Regions from separate parts of the Martelella mangrovi genome, predicted to be linked through region 4. Evidence: riboswitches for the same ligand, from Rfam matches in the RefSeq annotation. Region 4 holds a riboswitch; each other region holds the start of a gene.
The links. Region 4 has a riboswitch for thiamine pyrophosphate ahead of thiC (phosphomethylpyrimidine synthase ThiC). Riboswitches for the same ligand answer to the same signal wherever they lie in the genome.
Positions count from the first base shown of each region.

Region 1: linked by a shared signal. The riboswitch ahead of thiB (thiamine ABC transporter substrate binding subunit) and the one ahead of thiC (phosphomethylpyrimidine synthase ThiC) in region 4 are both predicted to bind thiamine pyrophosphate.
Region 2: linked by a shared signal. The riboswitch ahead of thiE (thiamine phosphate synthase) and the one ahead of thiC (phosphomethylpyrimidine synthase ThiC) in region 4 are both predicted to bind thiamine pyrophosphate.
Region 3: linked by a shared signal. The riboswitch ahead of ABID12_RS10255 (ABC transporter permease) and the one ahead of thiC (phosphomethylpyrimidine synthase ThiC) in region 4 are both predicted to bind thiamine pyrophosphate.

Region 1 is NZ_JBEPLY010000001.1:283,691-291,351, forward strand. It holds gene ABID12_RS01375 (thiamine ABC transporter ATP-binding protein) at 1-441, opposite strand, end outside; gene thiP (thiamine/thiamine pyrophosphate ABC transporter permease) at 455-2,077, opposite strand; gene thiB (thiamine ABC transporter substrate binding subunit) at 2,097-3,110, opposite strand; TPP riboswitch at 3,158-3,272, opposite strand; gene ABID12_RS01390 (FKBP-type peptidyl-prolyl cis-trans isomerase) at 3,534-3,971, shown strand; gene ABID12_RS01395 (OpgD/OpgG family glucan biosynthesis protein) at 4,374-5,993, shown strand; gene ABID12_RS01400 (hypothetical protein) at 5,977-6,156, shown strand; gene mdoH (glucans biosynthesis glucosyltransferase MdoH) at 6,217-7,661, shown strand, end outside.
Region 2 is NZ_JBEPLY010000004.1:257,177-264,837, reverse strand. It holds gene ABID12_RS08060 (TRAP transporter substrate-binding protein) at 1-550, opposite strand, end outside; gene ABID12_RS08055 (TRAP transporter large permease subunit) at 562-2,361, opposite strand; gene thiE (thiamine phosphate synthase) at 2,358-3,020, opposite strand; TPP riboswitch at 3,134-3,236, opposite strand; gene ABID12_RS08045 (HAD family hydrolase) at 3,275-3,952, opposite strand; gene ABID12_RS08040 (sugar-binding transcriptional regulator) at 3,949-4,908, opposite strand; gene ABID12_RS08035 (NAD(P)-dependent alcohol dehydrogenase) at 5,125-6,168, shown strand; gene ABID12_RS08030 (MFS transporter) at 6,297-7,538, shown strand.
Region 3 is NZ_JBEPLY010000006.1:13,322-20,982, reverse strand. It holds gene argE (acetylornithine deacetylase) at 1-485, opposite strand, end outside; gene ABID12_RS10275 (M24 family metallopeptidase) at 493-1,671, opposite strand; gene ABID12_RS10270 (aspartate aminotransferase family protein) at 2,043-3,413, shown strand; gene ABID12_RS10265 (hypothetical protein) at 3,462-3,668, opposite strand; gene ABID12_RS10260 (ABC transporter substrate-binding protein) at 3,845-4,786, opposite strand; gene ABID12_RS10255 (ABC transporter permease) at 4,818-5,573, opposite strand; TPP riboswitch at 5,640-5,747, opposite strand; gene ABID12_RS10250 (sugar porter family MFS transporter) at 5,983-7,314, shown strand; gene ABID12_RS10245 (MmgE/PrpD family protein) at 7,471-7,661, shown strand, end outside.
Region 4 is NZ_JBEPLY010000002.1:435,206-442,866, forward strand. It holds gene ABID12_RS04320 (DUF1284 domain-containing protein) at 1-10, opposite strand, end outside; gene ABID12_RS04325 (biotin transporter BioY) at 7-597, opposite strand; gene ABID12_RS04330 (GntR family transcriptional regulator) at 766-1,389, opposite strand; gene ABID12_RS04335 (LysR substrate-binding domain-containing protein) at 1,522-2,424, shown strand; gene thiC (phosphomethylpyrimidine synthase ThiC) at 2,455-4,263, opposite strand; TPP riboswitch at 4,364-4,480, opposite strand; gene ABID12_RS04345 (NAD(P)-dependent oxidoreductase) at 4,610-5,524, shown strand; gene ABID12_RS04350 (phosphodiesterase) at 5,597-6,394, shown strand; gene ABID12_RS04355 (LysE family translocator) at 6,410-7,036, opposite strand; gene ABID12_RS04360 (DMT family transporter) at 7,038-7,661, opposite strand, start outside.

The DNA.
Region 1 (7,661 bases), on a different contig from region 4:
CCGGGCAAAGGCCGCCCGCTGGCGCTCACCGCCGGAAAGCGAGGCGGGCATGCGTTTTTCAAAACCCGCAAGGCCGACGCGCGCGAGGGCTTCGCTGATTCGCCGCCGGCCGTTTTCGTCGAGCCTGAGGCCCGGATCCACACCGAGCCCGGTATTGGTGAAGATATCGAGATGGGCGAAAAGATTGTTTTCCTGAAACACGACCGTGACCGGACGGTTTGCCACATGAAGATCGTTCATCACCTGCCCGCCGATCAGCACGCGGCCGCTGTCGGGTTTTTCGAAGCCGGCAATCAGGTTCAAAAGCGTGGTTTTGCCGGAGCCGGAACGGCCGGTTACCGCCGTCACGCTGCCGCCGGCAATCGTGCCGTTGAACAGGAAATCCTTGCCGCCGAGCTTCAGCGCTGCGTCTTCCAGGGTGATGCCGGGGGCTTTTGACACATCGGCGCCTTTCTCAGTTTTTCGCCGCCGGCGCGCGGGTGCCGGCAATCATCAGGACAAGGCAGAGCGCGCCAAGGATCAGCGCCAGCCCGTTGGCATCCTCCGTGCGATAGCTGCCAAGGCGGCTGTAGAGCAACCAGGGCAGGGTGGTGAGCTGATCGCCGCCGAAAAGGGCAACCGCGCCCAGATCGCCGAGCGACAATGCCATGGCGAAGGACAGCGCCGTCAGCGTCGGTTTTCTCAGGCCCGGCCAGTCGACGATCCGCAATCGGGCGAGGCCGACAAGGCCGAGGCTGGCCGAAAGCCGGGCGGTGCGGGCACGGTGGACGGCAACAGCCGGCCGGAGCACGCGCAGCACGAAGGGCAGGGCCATCAGCGCATTGATGCCGGCGACGATTGCGGGTGCGGCGGCATCGGTCAACCCGAACGGGCGCAGCAGCAGGAACCAGCCGGTGCCAAGCACGATCGGCGGCACCAGCAGCACCAGCGACCCCATGGCCGACATCAATCCGGCAAGGCCGCGTTCAAGCGTGCCGGGCGCGCGCAGCGTTTCGATTGCGCCGGTGGCGGCGATGAAGGAAAGCGCCAGGGCGAGCGAAACCAGAGCCGCCGAAAACGCAATGGCGAGACTGGTGGCCGTGGCCCTGAGAAAGGCGGGTTCGCGCAACAGCCCGGGCAGGTCTGCGCCCGCGCCCTTCACCACGATCATCGCCAACGGCAGGGCGAGCCAGACCAGAAACACTGCAATCAGCCCGGCATCGATGCCGCGCGAAAGGCGGTGGTCGCCGTCGGGGCGCCGGCTGACATCGCTGCTGGCACTGGCGCCCGGGTCTTTCGCCTTCGGAAAAAGGGCAAGGGCGGCAAGCACCAGTGCCGTAACCGCGATCTGCATGCCGGAAAGGGCGACGGCGCGTGCGGGATTGAAATCGAAGCGAAGCGCCTGATAGATCGCGACCTCGATCGTGGTCGCCGCCGGCCCGCCGCCCAATATCAGCACCAGCGTGAAAGAGGTGGCACACAGCATGAAGACCAGCCCGGCAACGCCCGGGATCAGCGGCGCGATCACCGGCCATTCGATGAAGCGGAAGATGCTGCGTTGCGGCATCGACAGCATTGCGGCGGTCTTGAAATATTCCTGCGGCACGCGCTCGATGCCTGCCAGAAACAGGCGGGCGGCCAGCGGCAGGTTGAAATAGACATGGGCAATCAGAATGCCCTGCAGGCCGTAAATCTGCAGCGGGCGGCCAAAGTCTGCAAAAGCCAGCGCATCGTTGAACAGGCCCTGCCGTCCCCATATGCCGATAATGCCGAGCGCACCGATCAGCACCGGCAGCCCGAGCGGCACGGCCATCAGCCGGACAATCCATATCCGGCCGAAAAAATGCGGCCGCCGCGCCATGGCACGGGCAACGGGAATGGCAAGCGCCACGGACAGCACGGTGGACAGGAAGGCCTGATAGAGCGTGAAACGCAGAATGCGCCAGACATAGGGCTCGTTCATGACCGAGGCCGCATCGCCAATCCGCCCGAAACCGGAAAGGGCGGCCACCGCCACGGCAATGAAGCCGATAACGCCCGCAAGGGACATGATGCCGGCGGAAAGGCTCCGGCGAAACTCTGCCGTGGTCAGATACAAGGTCGTCGTCCCGGAACGCTCACCGCGCGCTCATCGCGTTCAGCCATTCGTCGATCCAGGCCTGCCGGTTTTCGGCCACGACATCCGGAGCGAATTGCAGCGTCCTGTCCGGTGTGACGGCATTCTGGAAGGCATCCGGTAACGGCTCGGAGGTTGCAGCGGCCGGCATCATCCAGTTGTGGGTCGGGATTGCATCCTGAAAGCCGGGCGTAAGCATGAATGCGAGGAAGGATCTGGCCAGCGCCGGATCGTCCGCCATCGCCGTCATGCCGGCCACCTCGATCTGGATATAGAGCCCGTCTTCAAAGTCTGCGGCCTTGTAGCGGTCGGTTTCCTCGGCAATCTGGTGATAGGCCGGCGAGGTGGTGTAGGAAAGCACCATCGGCGCCTCGCCACTGGTGAACAGGCCGTAGGCTTCCGACCATCCAGGCGCAACCGTCAGAATGCGGTCCGAAAGCGCTTCCCACTTTGCCGCCGCGTCGTCGCCATAGACGGATTTCATCCACAGCAGCATGCCAAGGCCCGGCGTTGATGTGCGCGGGTCCTCGATCACGATCTTTTCGTCAGCCGGTCCGTTGACCAGTGCGTCAAGCGTGGTCGGCGGAGATGCGATGCTCTCGCTGTCGTAGACGATGTCGAAATAGCCGTAGTCGAAGGGGACGAAAATGTCGTCTTCAAACCCGCCGGGGATGTCGAGATTGTCGGTGGAGACGCCGGAAGCGGCAAAAAGCCCTGTCTCCTTTGCCTCGTGGATCAGATTGTTGTCGAGGCCGAGCACGATGTCGGCGGGGCTTGAACGGCCCTCGAGCTTCAGCCGGTTGAGCAGGGCAACGCCGTCTTCCGCGCCGACGAATTTGACGGTGCAGCCGCATTCGGCCTCGAAGGCCTGCTTGACCAGCGGGCCCGGGCCCCATTCGGTGTTGAAGCTTTCATAGGTGTAGACGGTCAGCACCTTGCCGTCTTCAGCCAGCGCGCCGCCTGCAGCCAGCAGCGCCAGCGCTGCAATCGAAATCGAAAGATGATGGCCGGGCATGACGCCTCCTTCGTGGTGTCTCAATCAACATGGGAAAAGGGCGTCGGACCGTTCACGCGTCTAATCCCTCCGCCGGTGTTAACCGGATCAGGTTCCTCGGGTTGGTTCTTCACCTCTCAGCGGACGACGTCGAAGCCGCGTTCCGCACCCCGTTAGAGCTTTTCAACACCTATCGCGGGCTTCCGTGGAATTCAAGGCCGGACGGATTTGAAAATACACGTGAAAGTGACTAGGTAAGAGGCGCATCCGGTATTCCGGATGTACCCGCCAGTCGTCATGCAGGAAAGTGTGTCGGCTCATCCTCTGGGGCGCTTTCCGGTCGAAGGCCGGAGCCTCAGGAAAAAGAAACGGCGCCTGGGCCCGAGGTCGGTTTGTGCCGATGCTGTGCCGATGCGCTCAGTGTTCAAAGGAAGGAGCACACCAATGACAGAAGCCAAGAGCGGGGACACCGTTCGTATTCACTATACAGGAACCCTCAATGACGGTTCGACCTTCGATTCTTCCGAAGGCCGTCAGCCGCTTGAGTTTACCGTCGGTGCCGGCCAGATCATTCCGGGGCTCGATCGCGAGATCGCCGGTATGAATGTCGGTGACAGCCGCCAGGTGCAGGTGCCGTCGGAAGAGGCCTATGGGCCGCATGATCCGCAGAAGGTTCAGGTCGTGCCGAAGTCGGCCATGCCGGCTGAGGTTGAAGTGGAACCGGGCATGCAGCTTCAGGCGCGCACGCCCACCGGTGAAACCGTACCGCTGGTCGTGACCAAGGTCGAGGAAGAGCAGGTAACCGTGGATGCCAACCATCCGCTTGCCGGGCAGGATCTGAATTTCGCCGTCGAGCTCGTTGAAATCGTCAACGCGGCTTGAAAAGAAAGCATATTTTGTTGGCGCAGCCATTCCGACAGCTCGACAGTGAGTTTGTAGATATTGCGGCGCGAAAAAGGCGTATTGCCATGATCTTGCCATTCTTTGGTTGAATGGCTGCCCTAAAAAAGGGGCTGGAATGCTGTATGGCGTCCCAGCCCCTTTTGATGCCCGGCTCTCCGGGTTGACCCTGTTTGCGACCGGATGGATATCGATGTCTGTTTTTTGCGTCAGTGTGGAACCGAAACGGGATTACGCCGTTTCCGAAGTGTCTGCGCTTACCGTCGAGACGGTTTTCGCGCGATCTTGCCCGAGAGCGAATACATTCAAAAAACGCAATTCCGGCGCCGGTTTTGGTGCAATGCAACATTTTCGGCCTCCCCTTTTCAACCGACGGGAATTTGAATGAAGAGACGAGTTTTTCTGGCGCAAACGGCCGCGGGAGCGCTGGCTTTCTCCGGTTTGGGAAGCAAGGCATTTGCTCAAGGCGCCGCGGTGGAACCCGGCAAGGTACCGGATCAGAATGCGGAAGTGGAAGCGCAGGCGCCGGCCCCCGATGCGTTTACCTTCGATACGCTGACAGCCCGGATGAAGGAAAAGGCGGCGCAGCCCTATGAGGCCCCGCCGCAGGATGTTGGCGAACCCTTCAATTCGCTCCACTATGATGATTACCGGGCAATCCGCTACGATCCCAACAAGGCGATCTGGCGGGACCAGTCGAATTTCCAGCTTCAGGCCTTTTCGCTCGGCTGGCTGTTCAAGACGCCGGTGGAGATTTACGAAGTCGCCAATGGTGATGCCGAAAAGCTGGTGTTTTCCGTCGACGACTTCATCTATCGCTCGCCGCTCGATATCGCGCAGTTCAGGGATGCTGAATTTCCCGGCGTTGCCGGTTTCCGCATCAACTATCCGCTGAACCGGCCCGATGTTTCCGACGAGCTGATTTCCTTCCTGGGCTCTTCCTATTTCCGTGCGCTCGGCCAGGGCAATCTTTACGGATTGTCGGCCCGCGGTCTGGCGGTCAACACCGCCACGGACCAGGGCGAGGAGTTTCCGCGGTTTTCGGCGTTCTACATCGTTCGCCCCGTTGCGGAAGGCGAAAAGATCACCGTTTTTGCCGCGCTCGACGGTCCGAGCGTCACCGGCGCCTACCGGTTCGTGATCACGCCCGGCAAGAATACGCGCATGGATGTGACGGCGCGATTGTTTTTCCGGAACGATATCGCCCGTCTCGGCGTTGCACCTATGACTTCGATGTTCCTGTTCGGGCCGGCCAACCATCATGCGTTTGACGACTATCGGGAACGTGTTCACGACAGCGAAGGGCTGAAGATCGTGCGTGCCGATGGTACAGAGTTGTGGCGCAACCTGCAGAACGCGAAGAAGCTTGCGAATTCCTTCTTCACCGAAACCGATCCGCGCGCCTTCGGGCTTTACCAGCGCCATCGGGAATTCGAGGATTATCAGGACGCCGAAGCCCATTACGAACGTCGGCCCTCGCTCCTCGTCGAGCCGCTCGGCACCTGGGGCAAGGGTTCGATCTCGCTGGTCGAAATTCCGACCGACAAGGAAGTCAACGACAATGTCGTGTGCTTCTGGCAGCCGGAAGCCCCGGCCAAAGCCGGAGAATCGGCTGAATATTCGTACCGCCTGACATGGGGTGCGATCGAGGAAGATCAGGCGCGGCTTGCGCGCGTGGTCGACATCAGAAGCGGTGAAGGCGGCGTCTCGGGCGCACAGGCTGACGATGATGTCCGCAAGATCGTGGTCGACTTTGCCGGCGGCCCGCTGGCAGATTTTGGCGCGGGGTCGGAACTTAAAGAGCGGCTCCACGTTACAAATGGCGAGATTGTTCATTCGACGGTTTCAGCAATCATGGGCGAAGACGTCTGGCGGCTTGCAATTGATGTACGTCCGGCAGGCGACGCGCCGGTCGAACTGCTCGCTGCTCTGACCGACGGCAACCGCGATTTGAGTGAAGTATGGCTTTATCAATGGAGAAAAGGCGATGACCAACCAGACTGACGGAAACAAGGATTTTACCCGGTTTCTCCCGGCGACAGCCCCGCTGCCAATGCCGGACCAGTTGATCGAACGCCCCCGCCATCAGGGTCTGATTGCAACGATACTGTCACCGGTGTCTGTCCTGCAGCGTCCGCGCGCCGTTCGTTTCTGGTCCAGAGGGTAATTCCGGTCGATAAAAGCCAGCACGGTCTTTTGGTGCCGGCGTCAATTTCAGGGAAGTATGATGCTGGCTCTCAGGCGAACCATTTCCATTCTGTTTGCGATCTTCGTGGCGGTGCTCGCCTCGCGGCTGGCTATGGACGTGTTTTTCGCAGATGGCGTGGACTGGGTCGATTTTGTGCGGATTGCGCTTTGCGCAGCCACGGCCGCCTGGATCGCCTGGGGCGCGTCGCTGGCGCTTGGCGGGCTGATTGGCGCACGGATCAAGACCCCGCCGCGCTCGCAGCTTTCCGACAGCGGCCGCGCGGCGCGCACCGCGATCCTGATCCCGGTTTACAACGAGGATCCGCGCGCGACCTTTTCCTCCGCCGCCGCGATGGCCGAAAGTCTGCAAAAGACCGGTCATGCCGAACTGTTCGATATTGCGATCCTGTCGGATACCCGCGATCCAGACGTTGCGGCGCAGGAGGAAGAATGGTTCCTGCGGCTGCATGCCGAGGTGCCTGCGCCGATTGAGGTGTTCTACCGCCGCCGCACGGACAATTCCGGCAAGAAAGCCGGCAATATCGGCGATTTCGTCCGCCGCCACGGCGGGCGCTACCCTTACATGCTGATCCTCGATGCCGACAGCTTGATGGACGGCGAAACCATCGTCGAGATGCTGCGGCGCATGGAAGCCGAACCGAGACTTGGCCTGTTGCAGACGCTGCCGAAGATCGTTGCCGCGCGGTCGTGGTTTGCGCGCGCGCTTCAGTTTTCCGCCGGTCTGTTTTCCCCGATTTTCACCCGCGGGCTTGCCCGCATGCAGGGGCAGGAAGGTCCGTTCTGGGGCCATAACGCCATGGTGCGCACCACCGCCTTTGCCGAAAGCTGTGGCTTGCCCGCGCTGACCGGCGCGCCGCCGTTTGGCGGGCATATCCTCAGTCATGACTATGTCGAGGCCGCGCTTCTGGCGCGCAATGGCTGGATCGTGCGCGTCGACGCCGATCTGGAAGGCTCCTTCGAGGAAGGCCCGCAGAACGTGATCGACTACGCCAAGCGCGACCGGCGCTGGTGTCAGGGCAATCTTCAGCATATCCGTCTCATCCACGGGCCGGGGCTGAAGGGCTGGAACCGGTTTACCTTCGTGCAGGGCGTGATGGCCTATGTCAGCTCGCCGCTGTGGATGGCCTTTATCGCCGCTTCGATTGTCGCGCCGCTTTTCGCGCCGCCGCCTGAATATTTTCCCAGCCCTTATCTGCCGGCGATCTTTCCGCGCGCCGAGACCGCGCTCGCCGTCACGCTGCTTGTCGGCGTCGGCGGATTGCTGATCGGGCCGAAACTGCTGATCGCGCTGCGCTCCGGCATCACCGGTGAAGCGCGCCGTTTCGGCGGGTTTATCGCGGCATTTGCCTCGACGCTGGTCGAAATCATCTGGTCGTCGATCCTGGCCCCGATCACGCTGATGTATCAGAGCCGCTCGGTGCTGCAGATCATTTTCGGCATGGATGGCGGCTGGCCGTCTTCCGA
Region 2 (7,661 bases), on a different contig from region 4:
ACAACCCGGTATGAAGCGGACTGTTGATCACCCTGATCGTGACGCCTTCAAGCCCTTCCGGCCGGGTTACCGGCGTTTTCGTCAGAAGATGGCGGGCGCCGTAGTCGATAAAGCCGCCGACGATGAAGCGCTCATCGGCAAGCGCGCCTTTCAGTTCCGCGCCCACGGGGCCTGCAACCACGCGGCCAAGGTGTTCGGGACTGCGAAACAGGAACGGCAGGTCGAGGATCTGCAATTGCGGCACCCATGACGACAGCGCCGAAACGGTCGAAAGGCTTGCTTGCACGGAACCAAGGCGGATGCTGTCGGCGACCTGTTTTTCCCCGCCCAGCGCGCCATTGGCGACGATGTTGAAGCGAAAACGCCCGGGCAGCCGTTCCTCGGCCTTTTCGGCGATATAGCGCCAGATCCTGGTTTCCGGCTTGTCCTCTCCGAGCAATGAGGCCACGGTCACCGTGGTCTGCGCCAGGGCCGGGCGGGCGATATACGGGGCCGAAAGCGCGGTCAGCGTAGCGGCTTTCAGGAAATGGCGACGGGTGAGGGGCTGCATGACGTTTCCTCTCAGATCAACAGGGTGCAGGTGCAAAGAATGGCGATTGCCGCAAGAAGTGCGGCGAGATAGGGCAGCACCGCGCGAAAAAGCGCGGCCGGGGGAACCTCCGTCACGCCGGCCACCACCAGAACCAGCATGCCGACCGGTGGCGTCAGGCCGCCGATCATCAGCGTGGTGACGATGATCACGCCGAAGGCAATCGGGTCGATGCCCGAGCCGGTGGCAAGCGGCAGCAGAAGGGGGCCGAGAAGCAGGATCGCCGCGCCGATATCGAGAACCAGCCCGGCGCCAAGCAGAACGATGACGGAAAAGGCCAGAACCGCGGCCGGAGAACCGCCGAAAGCGGCAACGGTTGAGGCGATCATGCCGGATACGCCGTCGACGGCCAGCTGAAAGGCAAACGGCCCGGCCGAACCGATGAGAAGGCCGATGGCCGCAGCTTCGGTCGCGGTCTGTCGGAAAACCGAAAAAAGCGCTGTCCGGCGCGTTTTCGAAAAAGCCGCAAGTGCAAGTGTATAGATGGCCGCAAGGGCTGCCGCCTCGGTGGTGGTGACGATGCCGATGCGGATGCCGGCAACCACGATGACGCCGAGCCCGAAGGCGGGGACCGCTGCAAGCAGGGATCGCCGGCGTTCGCCCCTAGCCACCGGTCTGCTGCCGGGCAGATTGCGGGTCGTGAGGTAAATGGCGATGGAGAGAGCCGCCGCCATCACCAGCCCCGCAAACAGCCCGCCGAGAAGCAGCGCGCCCACCGAAAGATCGGTGGCGGCCGCCAGAATCAGGAAGGCGATTGACGGCGGGATGATGTTGTCGAGCACCGACGAGGCGGCAATGATTGCGCCGGAGCGGGCCGGCGGATAGCCATGGCGCACGAGTTCCGGGTGAAAGGTGGTGGCGGAAAACACGGCATTGGCGACCGAAGAGCCGGAGGCTCCGGAAAACAGCGTGCCGGTGGCCAGCACCGTCTGGGCCAGCCCGCCGCGCCGGTGGCCGACCAGTGAGGCGGCGAAGGCCACAAGGTGCCTTGCCGCGCCCGAGGCGGAAAGGGCTGCCCCCGTCAGCAGGAAGAACGGAATGGCGAGCAACAGAAAGTGGGACATGCCGGAAACGGTCGTGGTGACGATGGTTTCCGTTCCAAGATTGCCGCCGAAGGGAATGGCGATCATCGCCGCCGCGATGAAGGCGTGGGCAAGCGGTGCGGCGGCGGCAAGGCCGACTGCTGCCGCAAGCGCGATCGCAATGCTTGCAGGCAGGGCGGTTGTGACGGTGACGTGCAGGCAGGCGTAATAGACTGCGGATGCAAGGGTCGCCGATGCCGCAAGCGGCAGAACCTGCCGTTCGCCGATGCGGCGAAGAACGAGAATGATCGCGAGAAGACCGCCGCCTGCGCCGGTCACCGCAAAACGCACCCATTCGGGAAGGCCGAGTGCCGGCGATGTGCCGCCGATGAGGTTCACGACGCGCGTGCTGCCGAAAATCAGCACAAGAGCCGCCAGCAGGCTGAACGCATCGGCAATGATGCCGGCCAGTTTTTTGGCAGACGGGCCGAAAGGCAGGTCAAGCCGCATGGCAAGCGGCCCGGACAGCGCAAGCGGCGCGGCAAGGGCAATCAGCGCCACATTCAGCCAGATGCCGAGATCTTCCGTTCCGATAACGCCGGTGTGAAACAGATAGCGCAGAACCACGCTGGTCAGCACCACAGCGAGCATCACCGCCAGCACGGCCGCGGCGACCATCGCGAGTGCCGTTTCCAGCCGCGTGGCAAGCTGTGCTGCCCGGGCGTGCAGCGTGCCGGGCTTTTCCGTCATTGTGCCGGGGGTGCGATGGCCGTGTCTACGCTGCGGCGAAGTTCACGGGTTGCGGCTGCAACGTCGGGTGCGTGGAAAATTGCGGAAATCACCGCAATGCCGTCGGCCCCTTCGGCCATCAGCCGTGGCACGTCTTCAAGCTTGATACCGGCAATCGCGCCAACCGGCAGGTCGGGCCGCGCCCGTTTGAGGCCGCGGCGCAGCGCACGAAAGCCGTTGAGGCCCACCGGAGGATCCATATTGATCTTGGAAAGCGTCTGGAAAACACCGCCGATACAGGCGTAATCGACCGGTGCGGCTGCCGCCCTGGCGCCGTCGGAGGCGTTCTTGACCGTGAGCCCGATAATGGCGTCCGGGCCAAGCAGCTTCCGGGCGATCTCCGCCGGCATGTCGTCGCTGCCCAGATGCACCCCGTCGGCCTCGGCCGCAAGGGCCACGTCGACCCGGTCATTGACGACGAAGGGCACACCGGTGGGCGCGAGCGCCGCGCGGATTTGAACGGCGCGTTCGACCATCTGACGGGTTTTGGCGAATTTGTCGCGATACTGGATCAGCGTTGCGCCGTTTTCGGCGGCAAGCCGCGCCAACTCCGCCAGCGGCGCGGCCTCAACCAGACCGGCATCGACAATGGCGTTCAGGCGATAGTCGACCGTTCTCATGGCCGTGCCCCGGCAAGAGTTCCCGGCGAGCAGATGTTACGAATGTCCAACGGCATAGAAAGCGCTCCACGATCATACGAAGACCGGGCAGCGGCGCGGGCGCGAAAACAGGGAACGCAACCATTTTCCGTTCCTACGCCGGTATGACCCGGATCAGGTTCAAGGGTCCGGCGCATTGCCATCTCAGCATCGGATGATGCTCCCCTCGGAATTTCCGTGATTCTGTCGGGCTTTGCGCCCCCTGTCAACAGGCTTCAGACGGCGCCGAATGCGGCTTGCCGGAAACCGGACAGGTCTGTGAGCACGGTGTCGGCGCCTGCGCTCTGAAGCCGTTCGGCATGAAGCGGCCTTACGCCCTCAAGGTGGCCGCCACCGACAAAGCCGACGCAGCGCATCCCGGCGCGGCCGGCGGCAATGACGCCGGCAATCGAGTCTTCAAGCACGACACAGTCGCCGGCCTGCGCGCCGCTCTGTTCGGCGGCGTACAGAAAAACGTCGGGCGCGGGCTTGCCGTGTTCGACCGATTCCGCACTGAAAGCGCGGCCGCGGAAACGGTCGGCAAAGCCGATACAGTCAAGCGCCACTCCCAGCCGTTTGTAGGAGCCGCCGGACGCGATGCAGTAGCCGATGCCGGCCGCATCGAGACTGTCGAGCATGTCCGCGGCACCCGTCATCGGCTGAAGTTCGCGGGCGTAGCGGTCAAACAGCCGCGCATACCAGTCCTTCTGAAACGCGGGCTCAACCGGCTTGCCCGTGCTGTTTTCGACAAAGGCGGTGATCTGTTTGATCGAGGCGCCGAGAAACTTCTCGACCAGCGTATCCCAGTCGACCGTTATCCCGTATTCTTCAAGCGAGGTCTGGAGTTCGGCGAGCGCGATGATTTCGCTGTTGGCGAGCACACCGTCGAAATCGAAAATAACTGTTTTGTTCATGAGGTCCTGGCCAGAATGCGTTCGGCGGTGATGTCGTCGGTCACAAGCGTGGTAACGAGCCCGCGGCGGATGGCGGCGATGATGACGTCGACCTTGTGTGTACCGGCTGCGGCAAGCACCCGTTCGGGAACCTTTTCAAGCGCATCAAGCCGGATGCCGACGGCACAGTCGTTGATGAAGTGGTCGACCTCCCGGCCGTTGTGATCGATAAAATGGCCGACGATATCGCCCACAGCACCTTTTTCGGAAAGGGTCGCCGGTGTGACACTGGACGGCAGTCCGGTGTTCATCAGAACGGACCTGTCGGACAGATCGCCGGCAACCAGAACGGCGAGATCGAGGGTTTTCAGCTTTTCCAGATGCTCGCTGAAAACGGCATCGGAGAGAAACTCCTCCCTGTCTGTGCCGGGCGAGAGGTAGACCGGGGCGGCAAACAGCGAATATCGGGCGCCCAGCCGGTCGGCAAAACCAGAGGCGATCCCGAACGTGTTGAACGATGCGCCCTGCGATGTGCCGCCGATCATCGATATGATTTCGATCTCCGGCAATTGCATGCGCGGCAGATGGGTCATCGCATTTGTCAGCGTCATGCCCCAGGACACCCCGATCCGCTGCCAGCGCGCCTCGCGCAATCCTTTTGCCAGGTAGTTGGCAAGGGCGACCCCTGCGGGGCGCTGATAGTCGTGATTGTCCGCATTGGCCGGCGCCACGATGGCGTCGGCAAGGCCGAAACGGGTCTTCAGGTCTTCCTGCAGGCGCAGGCGCATGACATGTGGCGACTGGATATCGACCCGCACCAGCCCGTCGGCGCGCGCACTTCTGATGGCCTGGTTCACGCGCAGCCGGGTGACCCCCATCAGTGCCGCCACTTCGGACTGGGTCATTTCATTGATGAAATAATGCCAGCAGACCTCGACCAGAAACGCCTCGGTTTCCACACTCGTTTCACTTGCCACCAGGCGCATCCCGTCGCGCGTTTCATACCTGTCCGTCATATGAACCGTTTTCATCTGAAATGCAAATTTGACATTTGTAAATTTACATTTATGTTTTTATTGAAACAAATGTAAATGGCGTGTAATACGCTTTTGTCACGGGGTGTTCCGGCGGGTATCAACCGTTCTGACGCCTTTGCAAGGAGTATGTGTTGTGTCGGAGGAGGTCAAAATAGCATGAAGGCGCTGGTACTGGAGGAAAAGGGTCGACTGAACCTCAGGGAGATCGATCTGCAACAGACACTCGGTCCCGACGATGTCAGCATCCGCGTGCACACCGTCGGCATTTGCGGATCGGATGTGCATTACTATACCCACGGCAAGATTGGCCCCTTCGTGGTCGATGCGCCGATGGTGCTCGGCCATGAGGCCTCCGGCACGGTGGCCGCAGTAGGCGCCAATGTTGGCCACCTGAAACCCGGCGACCGGGTCTGCATGGAGCCCGGCATTCCCGATCCGAATTCGAAGGCGGCAAAGCTCGGCATCTACAATGTCGATCCGGCTGTCCGTTTCTGGGCAACGCCGCCGGTGCACGGATGCCTCGCGCCGGAGGTCGTTCACCCGGCGGCCTACACCTTCAAACTGCCCGATCACGTCACCTTTGCCGAAGGCGCGATGGTCGAGCCCTTCGCCATCGGCATGCAGGCGGCGATGCGGGCTGGCATCAAGCCCGGCGATGTCGCGGTCGTCACCGGCGCCGGCCCGATCGGCATGATGACCGCGCTTGCCGCCCATGCCGGCGGTTGCTCCAGGGTCATCATTGCCGATTTCAGCCAGCCCAAGCTTGATATCATCGGGCGCTATGACGGCATCGAGACCGTTCATCTCGGCGAGACATCGATGGCCGAAGCGGTCGCGCAAAAGACCGGCGGCTGGGGTGCGGATATCGTGTTCGAATGCTCCGGTGCGCCATCGGCCATTCTCGGCGTTTCCGGTCTTGTGGCGCCGGGCGGCACGGTTGTTTTCGTCGGCATGCCGATCGATCCGGTCCCCGTCGATATCGTCGGCCTGCAGGCGCGTGAAGCACGCATCGAAACGGTGTTTCGCTATGCCAATGTCTATGAGCGGGCCATTGCCCTGATTGCCAGTGGCAAGGTCGACCTCAAACCGCTGATTTCCGATACGGTGCCGTTTGAAAAATCGGTGGAAGCCTTCGACCGCGCCGTCGAACAGCGACCGGAGGACGTCAAGCTTCAGATCGTTCTGACGGATGACGCCTGAGGGCGTCGCCGCTCTGCCACATGAAACGTCCTATCAAGGGTCCTGACGTCAGAGTTCAGATATATTCGTTATTCCCGCGTCCTGATCTTTGCTAAGTATCCGGACGGGGAAATACGGGGCAGATCTGAATGGACCAGACGGAAAACCGCGGCATCGACCGCGACATGCTGATCATAATGCTGGCAGGCGGGCTCGTGCTGGCGCTTTCCTTCGGGGTGCGTTCGGTGTTCGGCGGGGTTGTCCTGCCCTTGTCGGATGATCTGTTCGCCGGCCGGATTGAAATCTTCTCGCTGTCGATTGCCATTCAAAACCTCGTCTGGGGGCTGGCGCAGCCGTTTTTCGGCATGCTCGCCGACAAGTTCGGCGACCGGCGGGCACTCTGGCTCGGTTTCCTGTGCTATGGGCTCGGCATGCTGATCTGCGTTTTCGGCACCACGCCCTTTGCCCAGCACATGGGGGCCGGCGTTCTGGTTGGCATGGGCGTTTCGGGCACGGCTTTCGGCACGGTTCTGGCCGTGGTCGGGCGTGCGGCTCCGGCCGAAAAGCGCGGCTTTTACCTCGGCGTCGCATCGGCCATGGGGTCTGCCGGTCAGGCGCTGCTGCCGCTGTTGACGGCCTGGCTGATCAGCTCCTTCGACTGGCGCACCACGCTTCTGGTCGTCACCGCGCTGTTGACGCCGATGGCGCTTGCGATCCCGTTTCTGCACGTCAAGAGCAAGGTTTCCGCAACCCAAAGCGACATCGACCTGCCACAGACCATCCGCCATGCCTTCGGGCATACGAGTTTCGTGATGCTGGCGGCCGGTTTCTTCGTCTGCGGCTTTCACCTTGCCTTCATCACCGCGCATCTGCCCAATTACGTGCAGAATTTCTGCACCGGGACCGGGCTTTCGGCGCCCGAACTCAGGGCGCTCGGCCTGAAGGCGCTGGCGCTTGCCGGCTTTGCCAATATCTTCGGCACGCTGATTGCCGCCCGCCTTGGCAATTTCTTTGCCAAACCGCATGTGCTGGCGGGGATCTATGCGCTCAGGGCCGTTGTCATTCTGGTGTTCATCTGGCTGCCGCTGACGCCGGCTTCGGTGCTGATCTTCGGTCTGGTCATGGGCGGCCTGTGGCTGTCCACCGTGCCGCTGACCAGCGCGCTGATCGTCGTGATGTTCGGTCCGCGCGCCATGGGCACGCTGTTCGGCTTTGTCTTCCTCAGCCATCAGCTCGGCGGTTTTGCCGGTGTGTGGTTTGGCGGAATATGGTTCGACCGCTACGGCAATTACGATCTGATCTGGTATATGGCGATTGCGCTTGGCGTCATTTCGGCCCTGATCCATCTGACTGTGCGCGAACGGGCGGCGCCGGTCATGGCCGGAGCGTGAGGGCCTTAACACTTCCGAAAGCATGTTTACATTAATCTCGGCCCGTCCCTTCCAGCCGGGCGCGGGGCGTTTATTTCTGCGGGACTCTTTTCGCGGATTCGTCAAGCGTCTATGTTTTGAAAG
Region 3 (7,661 bases), on a different contig from region 4:
ATCGCTAGCCCCGGACGCACTTCGCGGTCCTTCAGGTGCTCAACCAGCGCCTTTGCGCCGATGCAGCCGACCTCCTCGTCATGGGTGAAGGCGAAATGGATCGGCCGTTTTTCCGCCAGCGCGGCAAGTTCCTCGCGCCGGGCCAGACAGCAGGCGATGAAGCCTTTCATGTCGCAGGCGCCGCGCCCGTAAAACCGGCCATCGCGTTCTGTAAGTTCAAAGGGATCGCTCATCCACATATGCTCATCGACCGGCACCACATCGGTATGGCCGGAGAGCATCAGCCCGCCGGCAATCTCGGGCCCGAGCGAGGCGAACAGATTGGCCTTGGTGCCGGTCTCGTCGGTGAAGATTTCCACGCGCGCGCCGACATCGGCCAGCCTGTCGGCGATATAGGCGATCACCGGCAGGTTGCTTTCAGACGAGACTGTGGGAAAGGCGACCAGATCGGCCAGAATATCGCGGCAGGCGGCAAGTTCGAACATTTGCGCTTCAGCCTTTCACAAACAGCTTGCGCTCGATATTGCAGAGCGCTTCGGCGGGGCCATCCTCCCGGATGAGAATGGTCTCGGTGATTTCAAGCCCCCAGTCATCCATCCACAGACCCGGCATGAAATGCAGCGTCATGCCGGGTTTCAACAGCGTATCATCGCTGGTGCGGATGCTGACGGTGTGCTCGCCCCAGTCCGGCGGATAGGCAAGGCCGGTGGCATAGCCGCAGCGGTTCGGCCGCTCGATACCGATCTTCCAGAGCTCCCTTTCCATGGCCGCGGCGATATCGCCGGCGCGGTTTCCTGCGCGCGCCGCCTCGATCCCTGCATTGAGCCCGGCGACGGCCGCATCCGCCGCCGCTTTCATGTAATCCGGCGGCGTGCCGAAAAAGACGGTGCGCGACAGCGGCGCATGGTAGCGGCGATAACAGCCCGCCTGTTCGATAAACGTCGCCTCGCCCATACGGAAGTCATCGGCGTTCCAGGTCAGGTGCGGGGCAGAGGCGTCGCGGCCCGATGGCAGAAGCGGCATAATGGCGGGGTAATCGCCCCAGGCGTCGTCGGCTCCTTCGATTGCGGTTTTCATCAGTTCGCCGACAAAACGGTTCTTTTTCATGCCCGGTTCGGCGATATCCATGGCATGCGACATCACCCTGTCGGAAATCTTCGCCGCCTTGCGCATGAAGGCGATCTCCTCATCCGACTTGACCACGCGCTGCCAGTCGACGAGACCCGAACCGTCCTTGATCGTCGCATCGGGAAGGCCCTCGACCAGCGCCTTGTGCCCGGCCGCGGAATAGTAATAGGCGGTCATCTCCACGCCGATGCGGTTCCGGCCATGGCCGAGGTCCCTGATCTTGTCGGCAAGATCGTCCATCGGGTGGCAATCGGCAGCCTGCACAAACCGGTCGGCGTAATAGAGGATATGATCCTCATCGATGTAGGATGTGCGCCGCGCGCCGTTGGCATCCATCAGCCGGCCCCACCAGAACGGCATGCCCTCCCGCGTCACCAGCACGGCCTGATCGACATAAAACGACCAGCCGTCATAACCGGTCAGCCAGTTCATGCCGGCGGGTGCCGTGACGACCAGCACATCAATGCCCCAGGCGTCCATCGCCTTTCGGGTCAATGCCAGGCGGCGGTCATATTCGGATCGGGAGAAAGGCAGCGCTGGCATGGTTCCCTCGTTTTATTTGTGCACAACCTGTCAGGAGCAGGTCGCCGTGAATGAATTCCGGTTTTGAACGCATCGCCTTTCCGCCCATCTCGGCGTCATCCTCGGGCTTGACCCGAGGATCTAATCACCTCTCCCTGCGAGAGGAGGTGCGTTTCCTTGTGCCCTGCACTTCCAGCGCGTTCCATCCGCCAACGCCGCTCGCGACATAAGTGGCTGGATCCTCGGGTCAAGCCCGAGGATGACGCAGAAAGAGAGGGGAGGGTTCGCGATATTCACGTGCAGGATGTTCCGCTTTGCATTCCCATTGAGAGTTGTATACAACATTGTTTTAATATCGCGCGCAAGCCCCTTCCAACCCAACGAGGACAATGATGCTCACAAACGACCAGCTCGACCGTTTCGACCGCGAGAATTTCTTCCACCCCTCGACCCATCTCGCCCAGCATGCGCGCGGCGAAAGCGCCAGCCGCATCGTCAAGACGGGCAAGGGCGTGTTCATCGAGGATCGTGACGGCAAGAAGCTGCTCGACGCATTCGGCGGGCTTTACTGCGTCAATGTCGGCTATGGCCGCGAAAGCATCATCGAGGCGATTGCCGATCAGGCGCGGGAACTCGCCTATTACCACGCCTATGCCGGCCACAGCACGGAAGCGGCGATCAATCTGGCAAAGATGGTGATGGACCGCGCGCCGGAGCATATGTCCAAGGTCTATTTCGGCCTGTCGGGGTCGGATGCCAACGAGACCAATATCAAGCTCGTCTGGTACTACAATAACATCCTCGGCCGGCCCGAGAAGAAGAAGATTATCTCGCGCTGGCGCGGCTATCACGGCTCCGGGCTGATGACCGGTTCGCTGACCGGCCTCCCCGGCTTCCAGAAGAAATTCGACCTGCCGCTGGAAAAGGTGTTCCACACCACCGCGCCCTATTATTTCCGCCGCAAGGACCTGGCGATGAGCGAGTCCGATTTCGTGGCCTATTGCGTTGCGGAACTCGAACACCGCATCGAGCGCGAGGGTGCAGATACCATCGCCGCCTTCATCGGCGAGCCGGTTTTAGGCACCGGCGGCCTTGTCCCGCCGCCGGAAGGCTATTGGGAAGCGATCTCCGCCGTTCTGGAAAAACACGACATCCTGCTGATTGCCGATGAGGTGGTTACCGGTTTCGGCCGTCTCGGCTCGATGTTCGGCTCGGCGCATTTCAACCTGAAGCCCGATCTCATCACCATCGCCAAGGGGCTGACCTCGGCCTATGCGCCGCTTTCCGGCAGCATCGTTTCGGAGAAGATGTGGAAGGTGCTGGAACAGGGCACCGATGAAAACGGCCCGATCGGCCATGGCTGGACCTATTCCGCGCACCCGATCGGTGCGGCGGCGGGCGTCGCCAATCTGAAGCTGATCGACGAACTGGGTCTGGTGAAGAATGCCGGCGAGACCGGTGCCTATTTCCGCGCCGCCATGCAGGATGCGCTGGGCGAGCACGCCCATGTCGGCGATGTGCGCGGCGAAGGCATGCTGCTGGCCGTGGAGTTCGTGAAGGACCGCGAGACCCGCACCTTCTTCGATCCGGAAGAAAAGATCGGCTACAAGCTGGCCGCAGCCCTGCTGTCGGAAGGTGTGATTGCCCGCGCCATGCCGGAAGGCGACATTCTGGGCTATGCCCCGCCGCTGTGCCTGACGCGCGAAGAAGCCGACCAGATCGTCGCTGCGACGAAGAAAGCGGTGACGACGGTTCTCGGCTGACAAGGGTTTGGAAAGGCTTGCCCCCGGCGCATCCGGGGGCAAGCATATTCAGTGATGACCGATGACGTGCTGCACAAGGCGCAGCACCAGATGCAGTGCCAGAAACATGGCACCGAAAAGCAGGATGACATGGGCAAGCGGGGTCAGCAGACTGCCCTCGATATCGCCCGCAACATCGCGATAGTGATAAAGGCCGAAGCGTATGGTCAAGGTGGCAAGGCCGATCACCACCAGCACAAGGCCGGCTAGTTTCATGTTCCGATCTCCCTGAGGCGCTCGAGCGTTTACGAGATCGGTCTCTTTGGGGCAGCAGGACGCCGCCCGTCTTTCAAAATGCACAAAAGACCGAAACGCGAAAGACGGCCACCGGCCGCCTTTCGGTATTTTCGTATCTTCTATCGTGCTTTTGTGGCGATTTAAGGCCAGCGTCACTATTGCCCCGCAAGCGAAACCGAAATTTCCGAAACCGCGGGCGCTTCCTCGATCAAGCCGTTTGCCGCCATGAACGCGCCGAAGCGCTGGTAGCGACCGGCATCGAAGGCCGCCGGGCTCTTGGCAAAGCGAGCGACGGTATCGGCAAAGGCTGCACGGTTCAGCTCGTCGTCAAGATCGGGATAGGCCTCGGCGAACAGGCTCCAGGCCTCGTCCGGGTGATTGGTGATGAAGATCGTTGCTTTCTCGACGGCATCGAGAAAACGCGGCAGACGGTCATCATCGAGCAGTTCGCTGCGGGTCACATAGATCAGCTCGTCATAGACCGGAACGCCGTTTTCTTCCGGAAAAAAGGCTCGTCCCTCCTCGCCTTCGATGGCCATCTGGGTCAGCTCGAAATTGCGGAACGCGCCGATCGTGGCATCCACCTGGCCGGAAAGAAGCGACTGGGTGAGCGCGAAATTGACATTGACAAGGGTGATGTCATCCCGCGACAGGCCGGTGCTTTCAAGCATGGCGGAGACGACCGCCTCCTCGATCCCGGCGACGGAAAAGCCGATTTTCTTGCCTTTCAGATCGGAAAGCGACTGCACCGGACCATCCGCCATCACCGTCAACGTATTGAGGGGTGTGGACACCAGCGTGCCGAAACGCTTGATGTCGATGCCTGCGGCATGGTCGAGATAGAGGTTCGGCTGGTAGTGAACGCCGATATCGGCGCGCCCGGCGGCAACCATGCGCGGCACCATGGATGGATCGGCCGGCGGCACCAGTGTCACATCCAGTTTTTCATCTTCGAAATAGCCCTGCTGCTGGGCGACCACCAGCGGCGCATGGTCCGGGTTCACATACCATTCGAGAATGACATCGAGCTTGTCATTGGCAGCGGCCATGCCGGGCAACAATGTCAGCGCGGCAATCAGGGTCAGTTTCTTGAGCATTCATTCCTCCTTGTCAGGACAGTCCGGCCGCTCATGCCTGTGGCGACCAGCGGGTGAAAAAGGGAGCGGCGAGATCCACCGCCTTTCGAAACAGAACGGCTTCCAGCGCCAGGATCAGCATGGCCGCAAACACGGTCTCGCCCTGCATGCGGGCATTGGCCTGCACCATGACGAAGCCGAGACCGCCGGCAGCGCCAACCCATTCGCCGACGACCGCGCCCAGCGGCGCAAGCGGTGCGGCAATGCGCAGGCCGGAGAAAAGCTGCGGCATGGCCAGCGGAAGCCGGATGAGAAAGAGGAGTTGCCAGTGGCCTGCGCCATCGAGATGCGCGGCCTTGACGATGGCGCTGTCGGTGCGGGCAAGGCCGTCGGCAAAATTGGAGGCGACCGGAAAGAACACGATGATCGTCGTCATCACCACCTTGGACGCGATGCCGAAGCCGAACCAGAGCACCAGCATGGGCGCGATGACGAACACGGGAAAGGATTGCAGCACCACCAGCGCCGGCCAGACCAGCCGGCCGAAACGGGGAAAGCCGGCAAGCAGAAAGGCCGCACCGGCGCCGAACAGCGCACCGGCGGCAAAGCCTGCGATGATCTCACGCAGCGTGACCAGCGCTTCGGCAAACAGATAGGCGTGTCCGCTCCACAGCCTGACCGCGACGGAAAGCGGGGCGGGCAGGATATAGCGCGGCAGCGCAAACACCATGACCACCGCCTGCCAGAGCAGGATCAGGGCGCAAACCACCAGACAAAATCGGAAAACCGCATAAAGGCTCTGCTTCAACACCCCTCTCCCCGGCACAGCCGGGCAGCGGACGTAACAAAACAGGCTGATATTCTGGGCGTGTCGCTCAACACCAAACTCCGTTCCTACGCCGGCATGACCCGGATCAGGTTCAAGGGTTCGGCAAACGCCATCTCAGCATCTTCCACGAAGATCGCACCCCTCGGATGGGCATATCTATGACCACGTCGGCAGGCCCGGTCAAGGGGTGTCGACAAATGCTTCGGCGACAGGAATTCAACCGAATTGAGTTAATTACGTGTATTACATCCTAAAGTTGCCCTAAAGATTGGCGAAAAGCAAAACTTTCAGCTACCGTTCACAAAAACAGACTAAGGGTTCGGTGAAGGAAGAAAGCTGAACGGCGTGCCGGAACCCCGGCAACGCCTGTGGAATGCGGAGGAAACCAATGCTTATCGCCATCGTTATCGTGGCGGCACTGTTCGGCATGCTCTTCGGTTTTGACCAGGGCGTGATCTCCGGCGCATTGCCGTTCATCAAACAGGATTTCACCATCACGCCCTTCATGGAAGGGGTGATCACATCCGCCGTTCCGCTCGGCGCGGTTGGCGGCACGATCGTCGCCATGGTCACCACCGATCGCTACGGGCGAAAGCCGATGCTGATCCTCGGCGCCGTGATCTTTCTGGTCGGCTCGCTGATTTCGGCGCTCGCCTTCAACCAGTACATCCTGACGCTGGCCCGCCTTCTGATCGGCGTCGGCATCGGCGCATCGGCCATGACGGCCCCGATGTTTCTGGCGGAAGTGGCGCCGGCGCGCATTCGTGGCACTATCGTCTCCGCCTTCCAGTTGATGATCACCATCGGCATCATGGTCTCCTACATGTCGGATGCAGCCTTCGGTGGTTCCGGCGACTGGCGCTGGATGATCGGCGTCGGCGTGTTCCCGTCGATCATTGCCCTTGTTGGCATTCTGCTTTCGCCGGAGACCCCGCGCTGGCTGACGCTGAATTCCAATGCCGACAAGGCCCGCGACATCATCGCCAGGCTGCAGCCGGAATCCTCCGACGCAGAGATTGACGGGATCATCGCCGAAATCAAGGAAAGCGCCAGGGACGAGGAAGCAAAGCCATCCTGGAGCACATTCCTGAAAAAGGGCATTCTGCCGATTACCAGTTTCGCGATGATCGTGTTCGTGCTTCAGCAGCTCTCCGGCATCAATGCTATCATTTATTACGCCCCGGAGATTTTCAAGAACGCCGGCTTTTCCGGCACTACGACCGATCTTCTGGCAACTGTCGGCATCGGCGTGGTCAATGTCGCGCTGACGGTCGTCGCCATGTATCTCGTTGAATCCATGGGACGGCGCAAATTGCTGATCATGGGCTTTATCGGAACCTCGGCCGCCATGGCGCTGGTGACGGTTGCAACCATGATCAACATCGCCGCGACGCCCTATCTGGCAATGATCGGGATCTTCGCCTTCATCGCGTTCTTTGCCGTCAGCCTCGGCCCGTTGCCCTGGCTTTACATGGCGGAGCTGTTTCCGCTCAGACTACGCCCGCGCGGCATGGCGCTGCCCTCTGTCGCCAACTGGTTCTTCAACTTCGTCGTCGCCCTGCTGTTCCCCGAGCTTCTGGCAGGCATCGGCATTGTCGGGACCTTCGCGATCTTCACCGGTTTCTGCGTGATCGGCATTTTCTATGCCATCGCGGTAGCGCCGGAGACCAAGGGCGTCACGCTGGAGGAAATCGAGCAACGCACCGTTGCAGCAGGCTGATCTGCCCGCACCGCATGATGATCGACGGCCCGCCGCGAGCGGGCCGTTTTGCGTGAGACCGCCAAAATGCCTAAGACTAATGGCTGCATTGCCGCCAATGGACAATTGACGCCTACTGGAACAAAACGGCGGTGGCATTAAGCGGGAGGAGATGTCATGCACGAGCATACGGTGCGCACCCACAAATCATCGGAAAACCTGAAACGCGAAGACCAGCTGGCCTGGAAGATCGCCACTGTTGCGGCCGATCCCGTAGCGCTTGATGACGATGTGGTGGAGATGATCGGCAACCGGATCATCGACAATGCCGCCGTGGCCGCCGCCTCCATCGCCCGCCGCCCGGCGAT
Region 4 (7,661 bases):
TTACCGTCATCCGGGAAGGCGCGCCGTCCGGCCCGAAACCAGTTTCAAAACAGCAGCCCCGAGTGCGGATTTCAGGACTGCGCCGAGAAGAAACGGAACCACGCCCAGCATGATCGCCTGTTCGGCGCCGACAAGCACAGCCAGCCATGCGGCCCCGAGCACCAGGCACAGGATATTGCTGGCAAGCATGCCGGCAAAGGCGAGCACCATCCGCTGCCCGTTCCATCCGCGCTCGGCCAGAAAGCCCATGACCATGCCCGCAATCGGGAAGGCAAACAGATATCCGCCCGTCGGCCCGATGAAGTGATGGATGCCGGCAGCCCCGCCGGCCAGAACCGGCAGCCCCAGGGCCCCTTCAACAAGCCACGCCGTGATCGTGACGCCACCGAGCCGCCAGCCGTAAAGCGCGCCGACGAGGGCCACGGCGAAGGTCTGCAAGGTCACCGGAACGGGTACCATCGGGACTTCGATATAGGAGGACAGCGCGAGAAACAGCGTACCGACAAACACAGCCCCGATTTTCCAGGCAAGCGGACGGTTCTGCAGGTCGATCATGACGGATTGTTTTCCGGTGGCACCGGCGCTCGACATGGGCATGAAAGTCTCCTTCAAAAAATTATAGATAATTTCGACTCATTATCTCTAATATTGTTTCTGACTTTCGTCATCATTGCAAGAACGCCGCGCAGAAGGGGCTGCGCGATGCGGATGCAATCGCGAGTCTGTCTTGAATGGGGCAGATGATGCGCTCTGGACCGCAGTGCTTCAGATCGGGTTTTGTCCGATCCAGGTCACGTGCCGGGCAAGCAGGGCCGCGGCCGTGTCGATATGGCCCGCACGCAGCGCCGAGAGGATCGCGCGATGATCGCGATCGGTCGGCGTCTCCCATTCCGCACGCCAGCCGGAGAACAAAAAGCGCGCGCTGGCCGCATGAAGATCGTCGATGGTCCGCAGCAGACGCGGCATGCCGCATGGCGTCAGGATCAGCCTGTGAAACCGGCGGTTCGCTTCTTCCCACACCTGAACATCGCGTGCGTGGTCCCCTGCCCGCGTCGCCTCTTCGGCTTCATCCAGAATGGAGGTGGTCAGATGCGGCGCGGCGTTGCGCAAAGCCAGCACCTCGAGCACGGAACGCATCTGCGCCACTTCGCGCAGATCATCGAGGCTGAAAGCGGCAACCCGCACCCCGCGGCGCGGCTCGCTTTCGACCAGCCCCTGCGCTTCCAGCCGCCGAAAAGCCTCGCGCACCGGAACATGGCTGGCCTTGAAGGTCTCGGCAATCTGGTCCTGGCGCAAACGGGTCCCCGCCGCAATCTCGCCGGAGATAATGCGACCGGCCAGTTCGCGACTGATCCGTGTGGCGACAGGTTCTGATTTGGTGTTCGGCATGGATCATAGATAATCGCGGCCGCACGAAAGGTCCAGAGACGCCCGGCAAAGCACCGTCTTGATCCCGAGGCATTTCCTGCATAAACTTTTCAATATCGAATACATCATAGAACTCGATTGCGAAATTCGGAAATGTTGACGACTTTTGATATGGACGCGCTCAGAACCATCGTGGTGGGAACCGACCTTGGCAGTTTCGCGCGTGCGGCGGTGCAGCTTGGACGCTCCCAGTCGGCCGTCAGCATGCATCTGAAGAAGCTGGAGCAGCAGACAGGGACCGTGCTTTTCAGGCGCAACGGCCGCGGCCTTGTGCCGACCGAGGCGGGCGAGGCCTTTATCGCCTATGCGCGCCGGATCATCGCCCTCAACGATGAAGCCGCGTTATCGGTTGGCGCCGCCGCCACGACGGCCTCTGTCCGGCTGGGTCTGCCGCAGGATTTCTTCGACGATGTGATGCCCGCAACGCTCCGGGCGTTCCGGCAGAATTGCGACAATGTGCATGTCGATATCCGGGCGGGCGAAAACCATAACCTGGCGGAGGAAGTGCGCGCAGGTCGTCTGGATGCCGCCATCGCCTTCTTCCGCGCCGACAGCCCCGCCGAGGGCGAAACGCTGTGCCGGCTGCCGATGCGCTGGCTGGCAACGGAGGATGTCATGGCGACGCTGTCGCGCGATCCTGTTCCGCTCGTGCTGTTCAGCCATCCCTGCCTGTTCCGGCAGGCCGCTCTGGCGGCTTTGGATGACAGCCGGACGCGCTGGCGCGCCGCACTGACGACGCCAAGCCTCCCGGCCGTCTGGTCAGCGCTGCGGTCGGGTCTGGGCATCGCGGTGCGCACGGATCACGGCAGGCCCGCGGATATCATCAGCGTGGGGCAGGATTTTGGTCTGCCGCAACTGCCGTCAATCGAACTGCGCCTCCTGCGTGCGCCGAACATTTCAGGCATTGCCGACCGGCTGGCCGAGGTGCTGCGCCGGGAAACGCTGAGCAAGGTGACGCCAACGGCTGACACAGAGCCGCACGCCGAACCTGCATAAGTCATTCCCCGGCAACTGCTTCGAGATGGCTCAAGCCTCCTCTTCGCTTTCAAGCGGAAGGTAAAGCGCCCCGCCCTCGCGGAATTTTTCCGCCATCTTCGCCATGCCCTCTTTCTGGGCCTCGGCGCGGATATCGTGCGAGATGCGCATCGAGCAGAATTTCGGCCCGCACATTGAACAGAAATGCGCGACCTTGTGCGCCTCCTTCGGCAGGGTCTCGTCATGCATGGAACGTGCGGTTTCCGGATCGAGCGACAGGTTGAACTGGTCCTCCCAGCGGAATTCGAAGCGCGCGCGCGACAGTGCATCGTCCCGGATGCGGGCGGCCGGATGCCCCTTGGCGAGATCGGCCGCGTGGGCGGCGATCTTGTAGGTGATCACCCCGGTCTTGACGTCATCGCGGTCGGGCAGGCCGAGATGTTCCTTCGGCGTCACATAGCAGAGCATCGCCGTGCCGAACCAGCCGATCATCGCCGCGCCGATACCGGAGGTGATGTGATCGTAACCCGGCGCGATATCCGTGGTCAGCGGCCCGAGCGTGTAGAACGGCGCCTCACCGCAGGTGGCAAGCTGCTTGTCCATGTTCGCCTTGATCTTGTGCATCGGCACATGGCCGGGGCCCTCGATCATCACCTGGCAGTCTTTCGCCCAGGCGATCTGGGTCAGTTCGCCCAGTGTTTCCAGCTCGGCGAATTGCGCCTCGTCATTGGCATCGGCAATCGAGCCGGGGCGCAGGCCATCGCCGAGCGAGAACGACACGTCATAGGCGCGGGCGATATCGCAGATCTCGTCAAAATGCTCGTAGAGGAAGCTCTCGCGATGATGATGAAGGCACCATTTGGCCATGATCGAGCCGCCGCGCGAAACGATGCCGGTCACCCGGCCCACCGTCATCGGGATCATGTGCAGCCGTACACCTGCGTGGATAGTGAAATAGTCCACCCCCTGCTCGGCCTGCTCGATCAGCGTGTCGCGAAACACCTCCCATGACAGGTCCTCGGCAATGCCGCCGACCTTTTCCAGCGCCTGATAAAGCGGCACGGTGCCGATCGGAACCGGCGAATTGCGGATGATCCAGTCGCGGATATTGTGGATATTGCGGCCGGTGGACAGGTCCATAACCGTATCGGCGCCCCAGCGCGTGGCCCAGACCATCTTTTCCGCTTCCTCGGCCATGGATGAGGTCACCGCGGAATTGCCGATATTGGCATTGATCTTCACCAGAAAACTCCGCCCGATCGCCATCGGCTCGGCCTCGGGATGGTTGATATTGGCGGGGATGATTGCCCTGCCCTTCGCCACCTCGTCGCGGACAAATTCCGGCGTGATGAAATCGGGGATTTCGGCGCCAAAACTCTCGCCATCGCGCATCAACGCCTGTTTCGCCGCCTTTCGCCCGAGATTTTCGCGGATGGCGACAAACTCCATTTCAGGCGTCACGATGCCGGCGCGGGCATAGGCCATCTGGGTCACGGCCTTGCCATCCCTTGCCCGGCGCGGCTGATGGCGCACGGGAAATTCCGGCACCAGCCGCTTGCCCTCGGCAAAGCCGTTATCCTCCGGCTTCACATGGCGTCCATCATAGGCATGCGTGTCGCCACGCGCGGCCAACCAGCCCTCGCGCAGGCGCGGCAGGCCGCTTTCGATGGCGATATCGGCCCGCGGGTCGGTGTACGGCCCGGAACTGTCATAGACCGTGACAGGCGGTTCGCCGGCGCTCGGGTGCACATCGATCTCGCGCATGGGGATGCGGATCTCGGGATGCAGCATGCCCTTGTGCCAGACGCGGCGGGATGCCGGCAGCGGGCCTGTGGTGACGGTCGGAGAAATATCTTTCATCGGTCGGAGCCTCCATAGCTCTTGGCGTTGGAGACCCAGTTCGACGTTGAATGGAGGAGGCCGCGCATATTGCGCCTGAAAGGAACAGCGGGCCTTATCCCGCGCAGCCGATGCACCATCCCTACGCCAGTGTGAACTGGATCAGGTTCATCGGGTCACTGCGCTGCATAAGCCAACAGTATCTCAGCCCCTTGTCGGGACCCCCCGGGTGAGCGCGCCAAAATTGCGCCGGATGCGCGAGCTTGTCAACGCCTGCTGCGAAAAACGCCACATACCTGATTTTCAAATGTATGACTTTTATAAATTTCGTTTTTCGGATTGGATAATCGGCCTTACGCTTGCGCGCATGCCCAATCAGAACGCGCCCGCACCGCAAAGCAGACCGACAGGTTTCATCGGCCTCGGCACGATGGGAACGCCCATGGCGCTGAACCTCGTTCAAGCCGGCATGCCGGTTATCGTCTGGAACCGGACGCCGGAACGCTGCATGCCTCTGGAAAAGGCCGGCGCCGCCGTTGCGCCAACGGCAGACGACTTGTTCTCCCGATGCGAAACCGTGCTTCTGATGCTCGAAAACGAGCACGCCACAGATGCCGTCCTCGGGCGTGGAACGGACCGCTTCGCCGAACGGGTCGGCGGCCATTGCATCGTCTCGATGGGCACCGTCTCGGCGGAGTATTCCCGAACACTCTCTGACGAAATCGCGGCAGCAGGCGGCCGCTATGTGGAAGCACCGGTCTCCGGCTCGCGCAAACCGGCAGAAGCCGGACAGCTTGTCGGCATGCTCGCGGGCGCGCCGGAAGATCTGAAATGTCTGCACAGCCTTCTCGCACCGGTTTGCAAGCAAGTCTTCGAGTGCGGCGCGGTTCCTGCGGCGCTGCAGATGAAGCTTGCGGTCAACACCTTCCTGATCACCATGGTCACGGGGCTAGCGGAAGCCGGGCACTTCGCGGCGCGGCACGGGCTCGACATGGACCGGTTTGCCGAAATCCTGAATGCCGGACCGATGGCGAGCGACGTCTCGAAGGTCAAGATCGACAAGCTCCGCCACCGCGATTTCACCCGTCAGGCCGCAATTTCCGATGTCCTGAAAAACAGCCGGCTGGTGGCTGACGCGGCGCGTTCGGCAGGCACCGCCTTTCCGCTGATGGAGGCGTGTGTGGCGCTTTATGCGGAAACGGAAGTTTTGGGGAACCCGGAGGACGACATGATCGCCGTTATCCGGGCGTTCGAGGCACGTGCCGGCCTGCCCGGCTCTTGATCTACCTGTCGCTGCGCGCCACTCTGCGACTGCCCCATACCGTGCCCGCCGGAAAACCCTGAGGATGAAACCATGCTGATCGCCCACCTCTCCGATCCCCACCTTCGCGCCAAAGGCGAGCTTTATCAGGGACTGGTCGATTCGAACGCCATGTTCGATCTCGCGCTCGATACGCTTCTGGCACTGCGCCCGGCGCCCGATCTGGTGATTATCGGCGGCGACCTTGTCGATGGCGGCACGGAAGCCGAATACGAGACGGTGCGAACCGCCCTGCAACGCCTTGGCCAGCCCGTCTTCGTCATCCCCGGAAACCATGACGATCGCGAAACCTTCCGCCGTTGTCTTCATGACCTTGTTCGGCTTCCCGATGAAGGGCCGCTGCATTTCGACACCCATGCGCAATGGCCCGTCAGGGTGATCGGTTTCGATGTGACGGTCCCCGGGCAGCACTATGGCGAGATCACTGAGGCGTCACTCGCATGGCTGGAGCAGAGACTGGCCGAACGCCCGGATCAGCCGACAATGCTCTTGATGCACCAGCCGCCCGTGGACAGCGGCATGGGCTTCATCGATACCTACAAATGTTTCGGCGGCGACCGACTGGCGGCACTGGTCGCCCGGCATGACAATGTGGAGCGCGTGTTGTGCGGTCACATTCACCGCTTCATGCAGATCGGGTTCGGCGGTCGCCAGCTGATGACGGCGCCGAGCACCACGACAGCCATCGCTCTCAGACTGGAGGAGGATGCATCACCGGCTTCCTTCGTCGAGCCGCCGGCCTTTCTTCTGCACCACTGGCGCAAAGGCGGCGGCCTTGCAACACACTGGGTGCCGGTCGGCCGTTTTCCCGGACCACTGCCCTTCTTCTGATTGCGCGTTTGCCGTCTATCGCGTTACCGCCATGAAGGCACTGCCGCCGATCATGAACCCGCCACCGGCATAGCCTGCCCGCCTCCGCACAGCGCGGCTGCCAAGAAGCGTGCGTATCCGGGCCGCGACAAGCGCATAACACCCCAGGACCACCACCACGACAAGGCTAGAGGTCAGGGTCAGCAAGGCAAGCTGAAGCGCAAGATTGCCCTCCGGCGCGATGAACTGCGCGAGAAACGCCATGTAGAAGACAATGGATTTGGGGTTCAAAACGGCGGTGAGCGCGCCTGCACGAAAACAGCTCCAAGCGGCTGCGGTGTCCTGCTCCGGGGCCAGATCGACGACCGCCCCTTCCCCGCGCGCCGCCCTGATCTGCTCAATGCCCAGCCATGCCAGATAGAAGACACCGGCCCATTTGACGAGTTGAAACAGCAGGGCCGACGCCGCAAGAACGGCACCGACACCGGCAAATGACAGGCCGAGAAGCGCAATGGAGCCGACGACAGTGCCGAGGACTCCCATCATGGCGGCCGCCCTGCCCCTTGTCAGCGATTGCCCGATCACGAGCATGACGCTCGGGCCGGGGATGACGGTCAGCACCACGCAGGCGATCAGATAGGCAACCCAGCTTTCCAACGACATTCTAGCTCCTCTCCGCCCTTGTTTCCGTCTCTACCGGGGTGAGCGACGCCAGAAACGCTCCGCCGCCGATCAGCGCGATACCGGACAGGTCGACAAGACCCGGCCGGTCGCCAAAGAGCAGAATGCTCCACACCAGCGCAAACACAAGATATCCGTTATCGAACAGACCAATGACCGGCGCCGGCGCCAGTTGATAGGCCAGTGCGACTGCCGCGGTGATAACGGCAAGAAGAACACCGAGCCCCATCAGAATCTGCCACCCCGAGGAACCAAGCCTTGGCCAGGCGGAAAGCAGAAAGCCTGCATCGCTGCCCGCGCCGAAAAACAGCAGAACCATCACATAGGCCGCACCGGCCGCCGCAAGGACAAGGTTGAGATTCAACGCCATCGACAATGGCGGGACATCGCGACAGCGGCCATAGGTGATGACGGCGGCCAGCGCGTAAAAAAACGCTGCCAGCAGCGGCAGGACCATGACCGGAGACACTTCCGACGGGCCCGGCCTGAGGATCACCAGAACGCCGGCAAGCCCAAGGGCTATCGCCACAACCCCGCGCCGTCCAATGTGCGTCCTGAGCAGGATGGCCGACAGAACCGCCATCCACATCGGCGATGTGTAATAGCA